DNA from 2 places in the Rhizobium sp. FG96 genome. Region 2 is predicted to be linked to the other one. Evidence: riboswitches for the same ligand, from Rfam matches in the RefSeq annotation. Region 2 holds a riboswitch; the other holds the start of a gene.
What was found. Region 2 has a riboswitch for FMN ahead of ACODR6_RS08255 (6,7-dimethyl-8-ribityllumazine synthase). Riboswitches for the same ligand answer to the same signal wherever they lie in the genome.
Positions count from the first base shown of each region.

Region 1: another riboswitch for FMN. It lies ahead of ACODR6_RS18360 (DMT family transporter); the one in region 2 lies ahead of ACODR6_RS08255 (6,7-dimethyl-8-ribityllumazine synthase).

Region 1 covers NZ_JBMDIL010000008.1:264,605-275,077, forward strand. The annotation lists gene ACODR6_RS18350 (aldo/keto reductase) at 1-370, shown strand, start outside; gene ACODR6_RS18355 (esterase-like activity of phytase family protein) at 666-2,864, opposite strand; gene ACODR6_RS18360 (DMT family transporter) at 2,961-3,860, opposite strand; FMN riboswitch at 3,950-4,098, opposite strand; gene ACODR6_RS18365 (methyl-accepting chemotaxis protein) at 4,204-6,126, opposite strand; gene hupB (DNA-binding protein HupB) at 6,425-6,700, opposite strand; gene lon (endopeptidase La) at 6,905-9,322, opposite strand; gene clpX (ATP-dependent Clp protease ATP-binding subunit ClpX) at 9,727-10,473, opposite strand, start outside.
Region 2 covers NZ_JBMDIL010000003.1:428,817-439,289, forward strand. The annotation lists gene ACODR6_RS08245 (FGGY-family carbohydrate kinase) at 1-1,289, shown strand, start outside; gene ACODR6_RS08250 (glycerol-3-phosphate dehydrogenase/oxidase) at 1,334-3,079, shown strand; gene ACODR6_RS08255 (6,7-dimethyl-8-ribityllumazine synthase) at 3,134-3,610, opposite strand; FMN riboswitch at 3,723-3,864, opposite strand; gene ACODR6_RS08260 (FAD-containing oxidoreductase) at 3,927-5,291, opposite strand; gene ACODR6_RS08265 (DUF4126 domain-containing protein) at 5,288-5,749, opposite strand; gene ACODR6_RS08270 (flavin monoamine oxidase family protein) at 5,837-7,069, opposite strand; gene ACODR6_RS08275 (LysR family transcriptional regulator) at 7,159-8,097, opposite strand; gene ACODR6_RS08280 (ABC transporter substrate-binding protein) at 8,349-9,560, shown strand; gene ACODR6_RS08285 (ABC transporter ATP-binding protein) at 9,564-10,346, shown strand; gene ACODR6_RS08290 (ABC transporter ATP-binding protein) at 10,346-10,473, shown strand, end outside.

The DNA of each region.
Region 1 (10,473 bases), on a different contig from region 2:
CGGCCTGCTCTCCGGCAAGATCACCCGCGACACGAAATTCGCGAGCGACGACCACCGCAACTTCAACCGCAACGGCGAAGCCTTCGATGTCGGCGAGACCTTTGCCGGCGTCCCCTTCGAGGTCGGCCTGCAGGCGGTCGAGGAAGTCCGCAAGCTGGTGCCTGCGGGCGCCACGATGGCCGCATTCGCGCTGCGCTGGATCCTGATGCACGAGGCCGTTACCGTGGTCATCCCGGGCGCGCGCAATGGCGAGCAGGCGAAGGCCAATGCCGAGGCCGCCAGCCTTGCGCCGCTTTCCCAGGACGTGATGGCGGCGACGCGGGAGATCTACGAGCGGCTGATCGCACCGCATGTGCATCATCGCTGGTAGGATTTGCACGGATTGAATGAGAGATGGCCGGGTTATTGCCCGGCCGTTTTTGTTTGGCCTGACTGACACCCCAAACACTTCCCTCATCTCTGTGCTTGTCACAGAGATCCAGCCGTCCCAAGTCCTTGGGAGGGAGAGACTCTTTTCGCCGCGCAGACGCGCGGCGGCTGGATCCCTGTGACAAGCACAGGGATGAGGGAGAGATTGGCGCTACCGCCTCATTTCATAGCAGGTCCAAACAACAAAAAGGCCGGGCTTGCGCCCGGCCTTCCGGTTTCATCCAGCTACCGCCAGCTCAGTTCGTGCCGACCAGGTTGACCGGGAAGAACAGGGTCTCGCCGGAGGAGTCGCTGACGCCGTCGTTGTCGGTGACGGCGTAGGGCTTGCCCGAGGCGTCGAAAGCGAAGCCTTCAAGCTTGTCGAGGACGTAGCCGTTGGTTGCCGTCTTCAGTTCGTCGAGGAAGTCATGGGCTTCCGCCTTCTTGACTACCGGAAGTTCACCGCCGAGCTTGGCGGGCTTCAGGTCGGAGATGGCGACCTTGTAGAGCTTCTTCAGCTTGGCAGCATCGCCGACGAGGTTGTCACGCTCGATGATGTAGACGCTGTCGCCGTGGGCGGAGATTTCCGAGAGACCGACCCAGCCGTTTTCAGACTTGTCGAGCGGGTAGCGCACGGCGCCCCATTCCTTGCTCTTCGGGTTGTAGGAGACGAGCTTGACGAAGCCCTTCTGGTCGTCCTTCCACTCGCGCTGTACGGCCATCCACAGCGTTGCGTCGTCGCCGGAGCCGACGATCGTCACGCCTTCGAAGCCGTAGCGGATCTCGTTATCCGTCAGTTCCTTCGGCAGCGCGATCTCTTCCTTGATCTCGCCCTTCGGGTTGACGTGGTAGAGAGCGTGCGGCAGCAACTTTTCGCTATTGCCTTCCGAAGCCAGCCAGAACCAGCCCTTGGCGTCGACGGCGATGCCTTCGATGTCGAGCTTCTGGGCAGCGGCGCCATCGCGCTTGACGGTCATGGCGTCGGTGATGACGGCAGGCTTCTTGGTGGCGTCGATCGTGTAGATCGTCGGCTGATTGCCGAGAACGCTGTCGGACACGGCGAAGAGCTGGCCGGCCTTTTCAGGAACGGCGGCAAGGCCCGAAAGCGCTGCGAAGCCGATCGGATTGCCGTCCTTCTCTGCCGAGACGATCTGCGGATAGGCCTTTTCGCCTTCGCTGCGCTCATAGATCATGACATGCGAGCGTGGGCCGCCATCTTCGCCGAGATCGGCTTCGTTGGCCGTGGCAAAGAGATTGCGGCTCGGGATGGCGATCGCGCCTTCCGGCGAGACGCCCGACGGCAGGATCTGCAGCAGTTCCGGGTCCGCGCCGGTGTCCTTGAAGACGCCGACGACCGAAGCGCGCTCGGCGAGCAGGAAGAACAGCTGGTCGTCGCCGAACTTAGCGGCTTCCAGACCTTCAGGCTCGACGCCCTTCGAGGACGAGCGACCTTCCGGATAGTGGCCGAGATGGGCAACGGCGCGCTCGAAGGACGAGCCCGATTCGTAGAGAACCTTGCCGGTCTTGTCGAAGATGGTGAAGCCGCGCGAACCGCCTTCATAGTCGCCTTCGTTGGCGACGACGAGACGGTCGTCGTCCAGCCACTTCACGGCGTCGGGCTCGCGAAGAGCGCCCTTGGCTTCGCCGGTGAACTTCAGCTGGCCGTCCTTCTTGGTGTCGATGCCGGAGAGATCGGTGCTGCCAGCGGTGAAGTGCGTCTTCACCGTGCCGGTCTTGCCGTCGATGATGACGATCTCGTTGTTTTCCTGCAGCGTCAGGGCGATTTCGCCCTGGCCGTTGAAGGAGACGAATTCGGGCTCCGGATCTTCAGGCGCGATGCCGGCGAGACCCGTCAGCGTGACGTGCTTGATAGTACCGCAATCGACGGTGCCGTTTTTGACCTGGAAGAGCACGAGATCGCCAGCCGGCATCTGCGGGATCTTGCCGTCGTTGATCTCTTCGTCACGCTCGTTCTCGATGGCGATCGTGCCGAGCGTCTTGTCCTTGTTGAGAGCGATCGAATCCGGCTGGCCGCCGAGATCGCAGGTATTCTCGATCTTCTTGGTGGCAACATCGACGATGGCGAGGCGGCCCGACGGCTTGACCTTACTTTCGCTGGTGTTGACGGCGACGAGCGCCTTGCCAGAGGTCGAGGTAACCGACGTCGGCTCACCGTCCATCATCAGCGCGCCCAAGGCCTTCGGGGCCTTGGCGTCGGTGATGTCGACGAAGCCGATCGCGCCGAGCGGGCTGTCGCTGTAGATCAGCGTGTTGCCGTCGTCGGTTGCGGTGATGATTTCTGCAGAGGTCGTCGAAAGCTTGTCCTTGCCTTCAGGCAGGTTCGAAGCGACCGGAAAAGATGCGATGCGATTGAAAACAGGCTCGGCAACTGCCGGAAAGGCAACAGAAGCCAGGAGCACGGCAGCGAGCGCTGCCTTGCGCGATGAAATAGTCATGAAATCCCCCATGCGTCGAAAAATCGAAACATGGGGGTTTTGAGGGAAACGGATGACAGGCGGATGACACCGGGTGCAGTTTTGCACCGCTTTGCATCAGGCCGCGTTCTTCTCCCGGCGCATCTCGTTGCGCATGATGAAGAGCGAGGCTGTCAGGATCAGTGCGGCGCCGAGCCAGAGATAGCCCGCTGGCGCATAGCCGAAGAACAGCCATCCGGCGAGAACGTTGAGCGGCAGCTTCAGGTCGTCGAAGGGCTGGACATAGGCGGCATCGGCGACGGTGTAGGCCAATGTCAGCAGATATTGCGCAAAGACGGTCAGCAGACCAGCGAAGACGAAGAGCGCCAGGGTCATCCCCTCGGGCACCTCGAAACCGGCTACCCCCGCCAGCACGCCGTTGATCGGCGTCAGCAGCACCAGCAGCCAGACGGTGATGGTCTCCGGTTTCTCGATGCCGGTCAGGCTCTTGGTGATTAGCGACGACGCGCCCCAGAAGAGCGCCGAGATAATCGGAAGGAGTGCCGCCCAGGTGAAGGCGTCCGACCATGGCTGCAGGATGATCATCGCACCGGCAAAGCCGACCGCCGTTGCCGCCCAGCGTGCCGGGCCGACGCGCTCGCCGAGAAAAAGGCGGGCGCCGAGGATGATGAAGAAGGGCGAGGTCATGACCAACGCGATCGCCTGCCAGATCGGCACCGAGGCCAGACCGGACACCCAGGCTTCGACCCCGAGGGCGGCGAGCGCTACGCGAACGATATGGCGCCAGGGATAAGAGGTGCGCATTGCCGAGAGGCCGGCGCGGCGCAAGAAGGGAAGCGAGAAGAGGAGTGCGAAGGCATATTGCCAGAAAGCGGCGGAAGCGGCTGCGAAGCCGAGCTTCATCGTCAGCCATTGGGTGACGACATTGAGAACGGAAAAGGCGATGCCCGCCAGCACCATGAAAGCGGCACCGGCCATCGCACGCGACGAGGAAAAAGCAAGGGAAGTCTGATTCATGTCTTTCATCCAGAAAGGGACCAACACAAATCAGGACGCATGAGCGCAGGACGGCAGCCGGACAGACCCCTGCCCCGCTCACAGCTTGCGATCATTCTCTTTCATCCGGACTATACCGTCGGCTCCGGAATTGCACCGGATCTGCTGACCCCCGGCCGTTGACGGCCGAAGCGCTCGCGGGCTTGGGCCGAGACCCTTTACCGCCGGTGGGGACTTTCACCCCGCCCTGAGAACGGCCGATCCGTAGATCAAAGGCCTGCGCTCCGCAAGACCACGGAAATGCGAAAAGGGTCCGGCTTTCGCCGAACCCTTCGAAGTGATGCTCTTCTACCGGTAGCCGGTCTCAGAACTCGGACCATTCCTGCTTCACCGCGGCATTGCCGTGGCTGGCATAGACCGGGGCCGATGCAGCACTGCGCTGCGGGCGGGCCATGGCGGCCGCCGTCTGGCGCAGGGACGCAGCGTTGGTCTCGGCGCGGCTGCCGCCGAGCTGGAACTGGCCGATCAGCTGGTTCATGCGATCGGCTTCGGCGGCCAGCGTGGCGCTCGCGGCATTGGTCTCTTCGACCATCGCGGCGTTCTGCTGGGTCACCTGATCCATCTGGTTGACGGCGCTGTTAACTTCGGAAAGACCGGTCGACTGTTCGCGCGACGACGTGGCGATGGCGTCCATGTGCTGGTTGATGGTGACGACCAGCTGTTCGATGGTCTTCAGCGCCTCACCGGTCTCGCGCACCAGCTTGACGCCGCCTTCGACTTCAACCGACGAGTTGCGGATCAGGTCCTTGATCTGCTTTGCGGCCTGGGCGGAACGCTGTGCCAGTTCACGGACTTCCTGGGCAACGACGGCAAAGCCCTTGCCGGCTTCACCGGCACGCGCTGCCTCAACACCGGCGTTCAGCGCCAGCAGGTTGGTCTGGAAGGCAATCTCGTCGATGACGCCGATGATGCTGGAGATCTGGTTCGACGACTGCTCGATCCGCTCCATCGCATCGACGGCATTGGCAACAACCGTGCCGGAAGCCGTGGCGCTGCGGTTTGCCTGGATCGCCACCTGGCGGGCCTCGTCGGCGCGCTTGGAGGAGTTCGAGACATTCACGGTGATCTCATCGAGAGCGGCTGCGGTCTCTTCGAGCGAAGCGGCCTGCTGTTCGGTGCGCTTCGAGAGATCCTCGGCGCCCTGGCTGATCTCGCGAGTACCCCCGGTGATAGAGACCGCCGACTGGGCGACGGCGCGGAGCGTGCCGCCGAGCTGCGAGATCGCACCGTTCAGGTCATGGCGGAGTGCTTCGAAATCCGGGGCGAAGGCATCGTTGAGCTGGAAGTCGAGCTCGCCGGCTGCGAGGCGGCGCAGACCACCAGCAAGACCGGCCGTTGCCTGCTCGAGGCGCTGCTGGGCGGCGGCTTCCGCTTCGGAAGCAAGGCGAGCCCTGTCGGCGTCGGTCTTGGCGCGGGTCATCTCGGCGTCGGCCTGCAGGCGCTGATTGTCGATCGCGGCAAGACGGAAGATCTCGACGGCATTGGCCATCTGGCCGATCTCGTCCTCCCTGCCCTTACCCGGAATTTCCGATGCGGTGTCGCCGGCGGCCAGACCGCGCATCGACTTGGTGATGCGGACGATGGGGCTCGCGATGCCCGAAATTCCGAAATAGATCGCGGCGAAGACGATCAGGGCGCTGAGGCCGAGAACGGCGGAGATCAGCGTCAGGGTCGTGGAATACTGGCTGCGGCTTTCGGCGAGACCGGCAGCAGCTGCGTCCTCGTTGAAGGCGACGAGCTTGTCGACGTTGTCTGCCAGGATATCGGCGACCGGGCCGAGGTTTGCGTCGAAGGCATTGATCGCGTCCTGCTGCTTGCCGGCCTTCGCCAGCGCGATCATCTTCTGGCCCTCTTCGATATATTTCTGCGAGGAGCTGTCCATTTCCTGATAGATGCCGCGCTCGACATCGGTATCAACGAGGTCCTGATAGGCGAGGACCGTCTTGCGGAGCTTGGCTTCGCGCTCGCCGATCTTCTTTTCCAGCGCCGCCTCGTCGCCCGAGGTGCGGCCCATCGCCAGGTCGCCGTAGGAGCCGCGCAGCGAATAGCGGGCAAGCTGGATATCCTTGGCCTTGGAAATGCCGGGATGCATGCTGGTCGCGAACAACTCGTTGTTCTTGTTGGAATCGCGCAGGCCGGTGACGGCGATATAGCCGGTGGCTCCGAACATTATGGTGAGAACGGCGAAAATACTGATCATTGCCGTCTTAATATCAGGACGCTTCATCGAAAGACCTCATGAAAAACACGCCGCTACCGGCGCCAAAAATCAAGCAACAGAAAAAGGGAAAGCGGCGTCATGCCGACCGGATACGATCGGAGAGCAATGAAGGACGACCGTTGGGGGCGGATCGTATGGATCAATATTTAATCGAATGTGAACGATGCACGGCAGCTATTGCCAGAGAACTGCGCGCTTTTGCGCGGTGAAGCAAAGCCCTGAATGCAAAAAGGGTCCGGCTTTCACCGAACCCTTCGAAACTTTACCTGCCGGTCTCGTTATCCGGCGGCCAAGTTAAACCGGATTAGCCGTTTACGGCATCCTTCAGGCCCTTGCCGGGCGTGAACTTCGGCACGTTACGAGCCGGGATATCGACTTCAGCGCCGGTGGACGGATTACGGCCCTTGGTAGCTGCGCGATGAGAAACGGTGAAGCTGCCGAAACCGGCGAGGCGTACGTCGCCCTTCTTCTTCAGTTCGCCCTGGACAACGTCGAAAACAGCGTCGACAGCAGAAGCGGCATCAGCCTTGGTGAGGCCAGCTTTTTCGGCAACTGCGGACACGAGTTCATTCTTGTTCATGTTTCCACCCCTTTCAATGGTTTGAAACGACTCAATCTGTAAGCCAGGCACAGAATAGGTTTCATCAGGCCCGCCGCAACCCAAAAGCCCTGCAAATCAAGGAAAAGCAAGCACCTCCGGCGGGTTTTCACAAAAAAGGCTGGCGTTTTGCGCCAGCCTTTTCGGTCATTTGCAGCAATTTGACATAAATGGGGCGAATATCACTCAGTGAGCGATGCCAGCACCCGTTTCATCAAGACCTTCGACCGTTGCGATGACCGGCGTTTCAACCGTTCCATCCCATTCGATCGGCTCCGGCCGCCGGATCAGAGCATGCTTGATCACCTCGCCCATGCGGGATACCGGGATGATCTCCATGTTGTTCTTCACGTTATCCGGAATCTCCGCCAGATCCTTGGCGTTTTCTTCCGGGATCAGCACCTTCTTGATGCCGCCGCGAAGCGCTGCGAGCAGCTTTTCCTTCAGACCACCGATCGGCAGGACGCGGCCGCGAAGGGTGATTTCACCCGTCATCGCCACGTTCTTATCAACCGGGATGCCGGTCATGATCGAAACGATCGCGGTTGCCATGGCCACACCAGCCGACGGACCATCCTTCGGCGTTGCGCCTTCCGGCACGTGCACGTGGATATCCGACTTGTCGAAGCGCGGAGGCTCGATGCCGAAATCGACGGCGCGCGAGCGAACGTAGGATGCAGCAGCCGAGATCGACTCTTTCATCACGTCCTTCAGATTACCGGTGACCGTCATGCGGCCCTTGCCCGGCATCATCACGCCTTCGATCGTCAGCAGTTCGCCGCCGACCTCGGTCCATGCGAGGCCGGTGACAACGCCGACCTGATCTTCGCGCTCGGCTTCGCCGTGGCGGAAGCGCGGAACGCCCAGGTAGGTGTCGATGTTTTCGGCGGTCACATGAACCGACTTCGTCTTGCCCTTGATGATCTCGGTGACTGCCTTGCGGGCGAGCTTCATCAACTCGCGCTCGAAGTTACGAACACCGGCTTCGCGAGTGTACTGCTGGCTGATCGCCATCAGAGCATCGTCGCTGACCGAGAACTCGTTCGGCTGCAACGCATGTTCCTTGATGGCCTTCGGCAGCAGGTGCCGCTTGGCGATCTCGCGCTTTTCATCTTCGGTGTAGCCGGCGATACGGATGACTTCCATGCGGTCCATCAGGGGCGCCGGGATATTCAGCGTGTTCGCCGTCGTGATGAACATCACGTCCGACAGGTCGTATTCGACTTCCAGGTAGTGGTCCATGAAGGTCGAGTTCTGCGCCGGATCCAGCACTTCGAGCAGAGCCGAAGACGGATCGCCACGGAAATCCTGGCCCATCTTGTCGATTTCGTCGAGCAGGAAGAGCGGGTTGGACTTCTTCGCCTTCTTCATCGACTGGATGACCTTGCCGGGCATCGAGCCGATATAGGTGCGGCGGTGACCGCGGATTTCAGCTTCGTCACGAACGCCGCCGAGAGCCATGCGGACATACTCGCGGCCGGTCGCCTTGGCGATCGACTGGGCGAGCGAGGTCTTGCCGACGCCCGGAGGGCCGACGAGGCACAGGATCGGGCCCTTGATCTTGGTGGCACGGGCCTGCACGGCCAGATACTCGACGATGCGCTCCTTGACCTTGTCGAGACCAAAGTGATCGGCTTCGAGGATCTTCTCGGCATTGTTGAGATCGGACTTGATCTTCGACTTCTTGCCCCACGGAATGCCGAGCAGCCAGTCCAGATAATTGCGCACGACGGTGGCTTCAGCCGACATCGGGCTCATCTGGCGCAGCTTCTTCAGCTCGGCGTCAGCCTTTTCCTTGGCTTCCTTGGAAAGCTTGGTCTTGGAAATGCGCTCTTCCAGTTCGGCCATCTCGTCGCGGCCTTCCTCGCCGTCGCCAAGCTCCTTCTGGATCGCCTTCATCTGTTCGTTCAGATAGTATTCGCGCTGGGTCTTCTCCATCTGGCGCTTGACGCGCGAGCGGATGCGCTTTTCGACCTGGAGGACCGAGATCTCGCCTTCCATGAAGCCGAGGGCCTTTTCGAGGCGGGCCTTGACGCTGGTGGTTTCCAGCATCTCCTGCTTCTCGGTGATCTTGATCGACAGATGCGATGCGACCGTATCGGCAAGCTTCGAGTAATCGTCGATCTGGCTGGCAGCGCCGACGACTTCAGGAGAGATCTTCTTGTTGAGCTTCACGTAGCTCTCGAATTCCGAGACGACGGAGCGCGACAGCGCTTCCAGCTCGACCGGATCGTCATGCGGCTCTTCAAGCACATGGCCGAGGGCTTCGTAGAAATCTTCGCGAGCCGTATAGGCGTCGATCTCGGCGCGCGCACGGCCTTCGACCAGAACCTTGACGGTGCCGTCGGGAAGCTTCAGCAGCTGCAGAACGTTGGCCACGGTGCCGACATTGTGGATCGCGGACGGATCCGGATCATCGTCGCTGGCGTTGATCTGGGTTACGAGCATGATCTGCTTGTCGGAGCCCATGACTTCTTCAAGCGCACGGATCGACTTTTCGCGGCCGACGAACAGCGGCACGATCATGTGTGGGAAGACTACGATGTCGCGCAGGGGCAAAACAGGATAGGCAACACTGCTCGCTACAGACGTTTTCTTCGTCATTTCTTATTCCTTTCCATCGTCCCGTTTCCGGGCTCTCTGGCGCGGCCGCTTGGGACCCGGCCGGCACTCTCACTTGGATTACAAGTGGAGGTTCTTCTTACCCTTTTCAAGCCACGCCAACGCCCGCGCTCCCCGCTTGTGACAGACTTATTACAAAGGAACGCCCACACTATGACGCGCGTAACTGTAGTGGCGCTTACCAATTCCGAACCGGCTAAAATACTGGACCGGAAAACACACTACGGAATCATTCCATCATTGCCGGGGACGCCGCATTCCGCAACGTCAGGAACAGCGTTTTCAAGCTTCTTCTGCAATAATTAACAGGAGGGCTCCCGGTTCACAAAATAGAAAGGGGCTCGCCGCAGGCAAGCCCCTAAATCTAACCATGCCGTCTACGACTATCAGGCAGAGGCGTTGGCCTTCTCGTCCTGACGGTCAGCGTAGATGTAGAGCGGGCGGGCCGAGCCGCGGGCAACCTCTTCCGAAATGACCACTTCGCGAACACCTTCCAGCGCCGGCAGTTCGAACATCGTGTCGAGCAGGATCTTTTCCATGATCGAGCGAAGGCCGCGGGCGCCGGTCTTGCGGATGATCGCCTTGCGGGCGATCTCGCGAAGAGCGTCCTCGTGGAAGGTCAGTTCCACGTCTTCCATCTCGAACAGGCGCTGATACTGCTTGCTGAGCGCGTTCTTCGGCTCGGACAGGATCTGGATCAGTGCATCCTCGTCAAGATCTTCGAGCGTCGCCAGAACCGGCAGACGGCCGATGAACTCGGGGATGAGGCCGAACTTGACCAGGTCTTCCGGTTCGAGTTCGCGCAGCACTTCGCCGACGCGGCGTTCGTCCTGAGCCTTGACGGTCGCGCCGAAGCCGATCGAAGTCTTCTCGCCACGGGCGGAGATGATCTTGTCGAGGCCGGCAAATGCGCCACCGCAGATGAACAGGATGTTCGTCGTGTCGACCTGCAGGAATTCCTGCTGCGGATGCTTGCGGCCGCCCTGTGGCGGCACCGAGGCAACGGTACCTTCCATGATCTTCAGAAGCGCCTGCTGCACGCCCTCGCCCGACACGTCGCGGGTGATCGAAGGATTGTCCGACTTGCGGGAGATCTTGTCGACTTCGTCGATGTAGACGATACCGCGCTGAGC
Region 2 (10,473 bases):
CCGCCACGGCGCATGGCGATGGCATCTATCTCCTCGATCACGACCAGAAGCCGCTCGGCCGCGCCATCCTCTCGCTCGACAGCCGGGCAGGGGAGATCGTCGATCGCTGGGAGGGCGAGGTGGCGGATGCCTCGATCGAATTGACCGGCCAGATTCCGCATGTCTCGGCGCCCTCGGCACTGCTCGCCTGGATCCGCGAGAACGAGCCTGAGCGTTTTCAGCAAATCGGCCATTTCATCAGCTGCAAGGACTGGCTGCGCTTCTGCCTCACGGGCATTATCGGCACCGACCGCACCGAGGCCAGCACCTCCTTCACCAATGTGCGCACGCAGGATTATAGCCAGGACGCGCTGAAACTCTTCGGTCTCGAAGCGCTCGTTCACGCCTTGCCGCCGGCCTCCCGCTCCGACCAGATCGTCGGACGGGTGACGCCCGAGGCGGCGCTACGGACCGGCCTAGCCGAATGCACGCCCGTCGTCGCCGGATTGCATGATGTCACCGCCTCGGCGTTGGGCGCTGGCGGATACGGGCAGGGCGTCGTCGCCGTTATCGCCGGGACCTATTCGATCAACGAGACGCTGTCTTCCGAGCCGCGCGTCGACAGGCGGTGGTTCTGCCGCAACGGCATTGCGCCCGGCATCTGGAACAGCATGTCGATCTCGCCGGCCTCGACCGCGAATTACGACTGGTTTCTCGATACGCTCTGCGCCAGCGAGCGGGCACAGGGCGGCGCCATCCACGCGCTGCTGGCGCCGGAGATCGACGCGGCCTTCGAACGCCCATCGACCGCGCTCTTCCACCCGTATCTCTTCGGTTCGCCCTATGGCGCCGCAGCCAGCGCCAGCTTCTTCGGGCTCGGCGGCTGGCACGATCGCGGCGATATGCTACGCGCCGTCCTCGAAGGCATTGCCTTCAACCATCGCATCCATGTCGACGCGCTGCGCGATGGTTTTTCCTTCGATCGGGCGCGGCTTGCAGGCGGCGTGTCGCGCAATCCGACCGTCGTTCAGATGTTTGCCGACGTCCTCGGCATGCCCGTGACGGTGACCGAGACCGATGAGGCGGCGGCCTGGGGTGCGGCGCTTTGCGCCGGATCGGGCGCCGGGATCTATGCCGATCCGCAAGCCGATCCCCGTGACATAGCAAGCATCGCCAGGACCTGCGAACCGGATGCGGCGCGCAGCGCCGATTACGAGAAGCGCTACCAGGTATTTCGCGAAATCGCCGAGGCGATGACGCCGCTCTGGCCGAAGATTGCCGGCCTCGCACCCGTAAACGCGGCAAACTGACAAGACGAAAGCCGGCGCTCCCACCGGCGATTTAGGATACGACCATGACAGCCGACATGCAGCAGCGCTTCTCGAACCTTGGAGAGGGCGATATCGACGTCCTGATCATCGGGGCGGGCATCAATGGCGCGGGGCTTTTCCGCGATCTCTCGGCGCAGGGCGTCAACTGCCTGATCGTCGACAAGAGCGATTTCGGATCCGGCACCAGCGCCGCACCCTCACGCCTTATCCACGGCGGCCTGAAATACCTCGAGACCGGCGAATTCGGCCTCGTGGCGCAATCGACGCTGGAGCGCAATCTGCTTCTCAAGAACGCGCCGCATTGCGTCGAGCCGCTGCCGACCTTCATCCCGGTCTTCTCCTGGACGCGTGGCATCTGGGCGGCCTTGCGCACGCTCTTCGGCTCGAAGACGGCACCGCGCAGCCGCGGGGCCGTGCTGATCAAGATCGGCCTCGGGCTATACGATTTCTTCGGCTCCCGCGACCGCGTCATGCCGAAGCACAGGTTGATCCTGAAGCGCCAGGCGCGCAAGGAAATGCCGCATGTCACGCCAGCGATCGTCGCCGGCGGCATCTATTACGACGCCAAGATCAGCCGCCCGGAGCGGCTTGTCTATGAGCTGGTCAAGGATGGCTGCGATGCCAATCCGAAAAGTCTGGCCGCCAATTTCGCGACGCTGGATTCCGTCGAGGAGGGCCGGCTGACATTCCGGCAAGCCAACGGATCGGGCTTCGCCGTGGAGCCAAAGCTCGTGGTCAACGCGGCGGGTCCCTGGATCGATCATGTCAATGCCGCACTCGGGGCGCCGTCACACCTGATCGGCGGCACCAAGGGATCGCATATCCTGCTCGACCACCCTGAACTGGTGCGCAGCCTGAACGGCCATATGATCTATTTCGAGGCCGACGACGGCCGCATCTGCCTCGTCTACAGCTATCTCGGGCTGGCGCTGGTCGGCTCGACCGATATTCCGGCGGATGACCCAGACAATGTCCTCTGCGAGGAGCCGGAGACCGATTACTTCCTCGAAAGCGTCCGCTCGCTGCTGCCGACGCTGCGCTTCGACCGCGACCAGATCGTTTACAGCTACAGCGGCATCCGCCCGCTGCCCGCCTCCGATGCAACGGCGCCGGGCCTGATCAGCCGCGATCATTCCGCACCGGTGAAGGAACCTGAAGACAACCGCCCGTTCCCGATCGTCTCGCTGGTCGGCGGCAAATGGACGACGTTCCGCGGCTTTGCCGAAGAAGTCGCCGATACCGTTCTCTCCCGCCTGCAGCGCGACCGCCGGGAATCCACGCGTTATCTGGCGATCGGCGGCGGCAAGGGCTTTCCCGTCGATGGCGAAAAGCGCGGACACTGGATCAAGGATCTGGCCGCGAAGGGCGGCGTGACGATCGAACGCGCCGACGAATTGCTGAGCCGCTACGGCACGACGGCTGCTGCGATCCTCACATTCGCTTCGGTTCAGTCAGACGAGACGAGACTGACAGGCGCGCCCCGACACAGCTTCAGGGAGATCGACTGGATCGCCAGAAGCGAGCTTGTCGTCCACCTCGCCGATATCGTGCTTCGCCGCACGACGCTGGCGATCGAGGGGCGGCTGACGATCGAAGGCTTGCGGGAGATCGCCGGCATCACAGCCGCAGCGCTCGGCTGGGATGCGGCGCGAACGGAAAGCGAGATCGCCGACGTCACCGGTCAATTGAGCCGCTTCCACGGCCAGACGCTGACGAGCACTGCGCCGGCTGCCGGCCGCGAAAAAACCCCGCGCCCGGCTTCGGGCTAAAGCCGCCTAATGGCAGACGCGCCGGCTACCGGCGCGTTGGCTTGTTTCATCCGATCAGAGCGCGGCGACCGCGAGGTTGCTGCGTGCCTCGAGAATTGCCCGGCAGGCGTTGGCAGCCTCCTGGCCCTTGATTACGAAGTGGTTCATGAAGAACTCGATATGGGCTTCGCTCTCCTGGAAGTGATGCGGCGTCAGCACTGCCGAGAGAACCGGGATGCTGGTATCCAGCTGCACGCGCATCAGGCCATCGAGAACGGTGCCCGCGACGAAGTCGTGCCGGTAGATGCCGCCATCGACCACGAAGGCGCAGCCGAGGACCGCGGCATATTTGCCGGTGCGGGCGAGCGTCTGTGCGTGAAGCGGGATTTCAAGCGCGCCGGGAACGTCGAATATCTCGACATCGGCGGCATTGCCGCCTTGCGCCTGCCACGTCGAAACGAAGGAATTCACACACTGGTCGACGATACCGGCATGCCAGCGGGCGCGCACGACGGCGATCTTGATGCCCTGGGGTTTGGTTGCGATAGTCATGTCTCTGCCTTTCAAGGGTGCCATTTCTGGCGGTTGCGTCGAGCCGCGAAGCGGCCCAATTCTCCCTTGGGCGAACAGCACTGCACACCTCTCGCGCGGAAAGGTGCTGCCTGCATGCTCTCTTCCATCCGGACTATACCGTCGGCTCCGGCCTCTCACCGGATCTGCTGACCTTCCATCTGCGGAAGCGCTCGCGGGCTCCGGGTTTCCCCGATACCGCCGGTGGGGAATTGCACCCCGCCCTGAGAACAGCGCGAGATAAATCCAATTTCAGCAAGGATGCAAGTCCGGAAACGGCGTCAGATGACCTGTTTGGTCAAACAGGCTTGAGATCGCCGATGATCGTCGGAATGAGCTCCGAGACGGTCGGATGGATCGGCACCGACCATTGCAGGACCGGATAGGTCGTCCCGGCATTCATGGCGTCGATGATCCCGTGGATCGCCTCGTCGCCCTCGATGCCGAGGAAGGCGGCGCCGAGGATTTCCTGGGTTTCCGCATCCGCGACGATCTTCATGAAGCCTTTGGTCTCGCCGCGTTCATTGGCGCGGCCGACACGGCTCATCGGCCGTTTCGAGACGGCGACCTTGCGGCCGGACGCGCGCGCCTGCTTCTCCGTCATCCCGGCCCGGCCGAGCGGCGGATCGATATAGAGCGCGTAGGCGGGAATGCGGCTCGACACCTTTCGGTCGCCGCCATCAAGCAGATTGGCGGCTGCGATCTCGAAGTCGTTATAGGACGTATGCGTGAAGGCGCCGTGGCCGTTGCAGTCGCCGAGCGCATAGATGCCCTCGACATTGGTCATCAGCCGGTCATCGACAGTGATGAAGCCGCGTTTGTCAGTCGCGACACCTGCCTTGTCGAGGCCGAGATCGCCGGTATTCGGCGTGCGACCGGTGGCGACGAGCACATGGCTGGCCTTGATATCCGGCTTGCCGGAAATCGAGACGGCGATGCCGTCACCCGCCTTGGCGAAAGCGATGTTCTCCGCTCCGGTATGAACGGCGATGCCTTCGGAAGCGATGATTTCCTCGATCGCATCCGAGATATCCTCGTCCTCGCGCGAGGCGAGTTTCGGGCCGCGCTCGATGACCGTCACCTCGGCGCCGAAGCGGCGGTACATCTGTGCGAATTCCAAGCCGATATAGCTGCCGCCGATCACCACGAGATGGCGGGGCAGGGTATCGATCTGGATGATCGAGGTGCTGGTGAGATAATCGACATCGGTGAGGCCCGGAAAATCCGGAATGGTCGGCCGGGCGCCGACATTCAGGAAGATCTGCGGCGCAGTCAGCACCTCGCCATTGACCGCGACGGTCCTGGCGCCGGTGAATGTCGCGTGGCCATAGATCACCTCCATGGTCTCCATGCCGGAGAACCAGCCGGTCAGCCCGTTGCGGGCGTTCATCGTCACGGTTTCGGCGCGCTTGCGCACCACCTTCATGTCGATCCCGATCGGACCCGAAATCTTGACGCCATAATCGCCGCCGGTGCGTGCCACATGCGCGGCGCGGGCGCTGGCGACCAGCGTCTTGGTCGGCATGCAGCCGGCATTGACGCAGGTGCCGCCGAGATATTTGCGCTCGATCAGCGCCACCTTCATGCCCTTCTCGGCCATGCGGGCAGCAAGAAAGGGACCGGCCTGGCCGGCCCCGATGAAGATGGCGTCGTAGGTCTTCATGCGACCGCCGAGATGATGAGGATGGCGCCGACGATGGCGATCGCGTCTTCGATCAGCGCCGCCGGCGTATCCTTGCCGAAAATGGCCGCGAGCTTGCCGCGGACGGCAGCGCCGCCAAGCGTTCCAACGACCGCGCCGACCACACCGGCAATCAGGCCGCCTACGAGCGAACCGCCGGAAGCCCCGATCGTGGCGCCGGTCAGTGCACCCATGATGATGCGGGCGCCGAACTGCATCGGCACCTTGCGGCTCGGCGTCGTCGGCAGCTGGTCGGTGATCAGCTCGACGGCGGCGAGCACCGTGAAGATCCACGGCGTCCACTTGTAGCCCATGAAGGCAAGCGGGGTCTGCGATACGTCGAACCAGCCGAGAGCCGCGCCCCAGGCAACGGCGGCGGGTGCAGTCATGGCCCGAAGGCCGGCAATGATCCCAATCAAAAATGCAAGAAATAGAAGCATGCGAGGGTCCCCTTCCTCTGCGACTGCCGAAACGGCAAAGCCAGCGTGGCACAAAGCTCTACCGGTTGCAATTGGGGGTAGACGGCTCTACCGGCCTAGTGCCTGCAGCGCCTCTTCCGCGGCGCGAAGCCCGCTTTGATAGGCGCCGTGGGCCGTCGAAAAATCCGTCTGGTGCGTTGCTTCGCCGGCAAAAAATACCCTGCCGTCATAGGGCTTTGCCAGCTCGAGGCGAGCATCGGCCTGGCCGGGCAGGGCGTGGCTGTAGCCACCGCGGATCGAGGGCGTATTCGTCCACTCCGAGGCGGCGAGCGGGCGCAACTCTTTGCGGATACCGGAACCGAAGATCGCCGCCAGTTCATCCATTGCATGCGGGAAGGCACCGTCCGGATGGGTTGCGACGGCGCGGGCTCCGGCTCCGCCGAGAAAGACCTCGATCACGGGTTTGCCGAAGGGGCGTATATAATAGGTGCCGGTCTTCGGATCGCGCGGATTGCCGAGGACATGGCTCTCGGCTTCGAAGCTGTTGCCGCCGGTTATTTGGAAATAGAGCTTCTCGTTATTGCCGAGCGGCAGTTTTGCCGCTGCCTCGCGCCACGGATCGAGCGGCGAGGGCATCCGAATAAAGCCGCCCGCAAGCACATTGGTGGAGACGGCGATGATGACAGCCTTCGGCCTCACAGCGCCCTGCGCTGTCTGCAGCACCACCCGGCTTCCGCCGAGCGCAATCGACTGCACCATCGTCCCGACATGCAGCTCCACCGAAGCCGGCATGGTCGAGGCGACAAGCGCGCCGTAGCCGGTCTCGACCCGCCAGTTATACTCCGTCGAGGCCTCGTCATAGGCAGCATAGTCTTTAGCGGAGATCCCCTCCAGCTCGTCGCCGCTGATATAGCCGCTCAGCGCCTGCAGATAGGCGAGCCAGGGTTCTCCGGGCTCCACCGCGTCGATGGCGCAATCGCTTGGCGGCGGCGTATCGGCGACACGCTCGCTCCAGCGGGCAAAGGCGGCGCGGGCAGCCTCACGTTCGGCCTGCGGAAAGCCGAAATCGCGATCCTGCCGGTGCCAGGCGCTTGGCTTGCGATCGACTGAAATCCCGGCGTCTTCGGCAATCCGCGTCCAGGGATTGCGGTCGCCGGAATGCAGCCAGCCGCAACCGAGATCGATCGCGGCGACAGGTGTCTGCAACGTCCAGGCACGGCCGCCGATGCGGGGCAGGGCTTCGAAGACGGAAACCGAGAGGCCGCTTGCCGCAAGCCTTCTTGCTGCGCCGACGCCTGCGGCGCCCGCTCCGATGATGGCAATATCCGGTTCTGAATTCATGGGGCAAATAGACTCAAACGATGTCTCATCATGCGCCTTGTGTCAGGGAGCAGGCAAGCCGCCTGACGGCCTCGCCGGTACTGAAACACTCACCCGCCCTTGCGCCCGGCCTGCACGGCAAAGGGCGGAATGAACCGGGCATCCGGCCAGGTGACGGCCTCGCGCAGGAAATCGATGACGGCGCGCACGCGCGGCGCCTGCTTCAGGTCCTGATGGCAGGTGATCCAGTAGCTGCGGGTCAGATCCACCTCCTCGGGCAGCACGCGCTCGAGCTCCGGATAGCGGCTGGCGAAGAAATAGGGCAGCACGCACAGCCCCAGCCCGTTACGCGTCGCCGTCAGCTGCGCGAAAATGCTGGAGCTCTGGAATTGCGGCCGGATGCGCGGATGGACATCGCCGAGATAATCGAGCCCCGGGGCAAAGATCATCTCCTCGATATAGCTGATGAACGGATGCGACAGCAGATCCTCGCGGCTCAAGACCGGGGCGCTGGCGGCGAGATAATCCCGCGATCCATAGACCTGCAGATGATAGTCGGTGAGCTTCTCGGCATAGTAGGGGCCGCCCTTGGGTTCATCGAGCACGACGCTGATATCCGCCTCCTTACGCGACAGCGACATGATCTGCTGGATCGTGACCAGTTCCAGCGACAGATGCGGATGCCGCTCGGCAAATTGCGGCAGCACGGTCGCAAAGAAGAAGTTCGCGAACCCCTCCGGCGCGCTGAGGCGCACGACACCGCGCTGCGCCATCGCGCCGGTGGCGAGGTCGGCGCGCAGCCGCTCCGTCTCCTGTTCCATCTTCTCGGCGGTCTCGACGAACCGGTTGCCCATCGCCGTCAGCACATAGCCGCGCGGATTGCGCTCGAACAGCTTCACCTTTAGTGCAAATTCCAGCCGGTCGATCCGACGCGACACCGTCGCATGACTGGTCCGCAACTGCCGCGCCGCCGTCGACAGCTGCCCGGTTCTGGCCACCGCTAGAAAAAACTGCAGGTCGTCCCAAGTAAACTGCGAGGAATTGGTCATTCGGCTCCGTATCGGTCTTAGCCTTTGGTCTAATGCCGGCTGCGGCGGCGTGTCGCCGCGAGGCCGGATTCAGCGCTCTTGGTACGGTTCTGTGCAAAAATGAACAGATACTGTTTGGAATTATTTGTAAACGCTTGGTTGCTTCATCGGAAAAATTCCGTGATCGTGGGCGTTGAGTGGCTGTCTTGAGGAGGACGGCTCGTCAAATTTGAACAGACTCGCAATCTGCCAATCTCTGGGAGGAGAGACATATGCGAAAGAGCTTCATTGCATCCGTTGCATTTCTGCTTGCAAGCAGCACGGCCGTCTTCGCGCAGAGCGCGACGGTTTCCGACGGCAAGGTCAAGATCGGCATCCTGAACGACCAGTCGGGCGTCTACGCGGATTTCGGCGGCAAGTCTTCGGTGGAGGCCGCCAAGATGGCGGTCGAGGATTTCGGCGGCAAGGTTCTCGACATGCCGATCGAGATCGTCGATGCCGACCACCAGAACAAGCCCGACGTCGCCTCGAATATTGCCCGCCAGTGGTATGACACCGAGCAGGTGGATGCGATCATGGAGCTGACGACATCCTCGGTGGCGCTCGCCGTCCAGGCCGTCGCCAAGGAACAGAAGAAGATCGACATCGTCACCGGTGCGGCAACTACCGACCTGACCGGCAAGGCCTGCAGCCCCTATGGCTTCCACTGGGCCTATGACACGCACGCTCTCGCCGTCGGCACCGGCGGCGCGCTCGTCAAACAGGGCGGCGACAGCTGGTTCTTCCTGACCGCCGACTATGCCTTCGGCTATTCGCTGGAGCAGCAGACCGGCGATTTCGTCAAGGCGAATGGCGGCACGATCGTCGGTTCGGTGCGTCACCCGCTGTCGAGCCAGGATTTCTCGTCCTTCCTGCTGCAGGCGCAGTCTTCGGGTGCCAAGGTCATCGGCCTTGCCAATGCCGGTCTCGATACCGCGAACGCCATCAAGCAGGCGGCCGAATTCGGCATCGTCCAGGGCGGCCAGCGCCTTGCGGCTCTGCTCTTCACGCTCGCCGAAGTCCACGGCCTTGGCCTCGAAGCGGCGCAGGGCCTGACGCTGACCGAAGGCTATTACTGGAACCGCGACGATGAGAGCCGCGCTTTCGGGAAGAAGTTCTTTGACCGCACTGGCAAGATGCCGAACATGATCCATGCAGGCACTTATTCGGCCGTGCTCCAGTACCTGAAGGCCGTGCAGAAGGCCGGCACCGACGAGACGGAAGCGGTTGCCAAGCAGCTGCATGAAATGCCCGTCGACGACGTCTTCGGCCGCGGCGGCACAGTCGGCGCCAACGGCCGCATGATCCACGACATGTACCTGCTGCAGGTCAAGAAGCCTGACGAGAGCAAGGAGCCGTGGGATTACTTCAACGTGCTCGCCACCATTCCCGGCAAGGAAGCCTATATCGATCCCGCCAAGAGCGGCTGCGATCTGGTGAAGTGATCCATGGCGGTTTCCGCACCAGTGACTGACACGAAGCCGCGGGTGGTTCTTTCCGCCCGCGGCCTTAGACGGGATTTCGGCGGTTTCACCGCGGTGAAGAATGTCGATCTCGATATCCATGATGCCAGCGTCCACGCGCTGATCGGCCCGAACGGGGCGGGCAAGACAACGGTCTTCAACCTGCTCACAAAGTTCCTGCAGCCGACGGCGGGTACGATTACGCTGATGGGCACCGATATCACCAGGACGCCCCCCGACAGGGTGGCGCGCATGGGGCTCGTCCGCTCCTTCCAGATTTCAGCGGTCTTTCCGCATCTTTCCGTGCTCGACAATGTGCGGGTCGCGCTGCAGCGGCCGAACAATCTGTCGACGCAGTTCTGGCGGCCGCTCTCGGCGCTCGATCAGCTGACCGGCCGGGCCGAGCAGCTCTTGACGAGCGTCGGTCTTTCCAAGGAGCGCGATGCGATCGCCGCCGATCTTTCCTACGGCCGCAAGCGCGTGCTGGAGATCGCCACGACGCTGGCGCTCGATCCCAAGGTGCTGCTGCTCGACGAGCCGATGGCCGGCATGGGGCAGGAGGATGTCAGCGTCGTTTCCGCCATCATCCGCGATGTCGCCCGCGACCGGGCCGTGCTGATGGTCGAGCACAATCTCTCCGTGGTCGCCAATATCTGCCAGCATGTGACCGTGCTGCAGCGGGGCGAAATCCTCGCCGAGGGCGATTACGCGACGGTCAGCCAGGATCCGCGTGTGCGCCAGGCCTATATGGGCTCGGAGGAGGGCTGATGGCGCCACTGCTCGAAATTCAGGGGCTGAACGCCTGGTACGGCGAAAGCCACATCCTGCATGGCATCGACATGACGGTCGGTGAGGGCGAGACGATCACCATCCTCGGCCGCAACGGCGTCGGCAA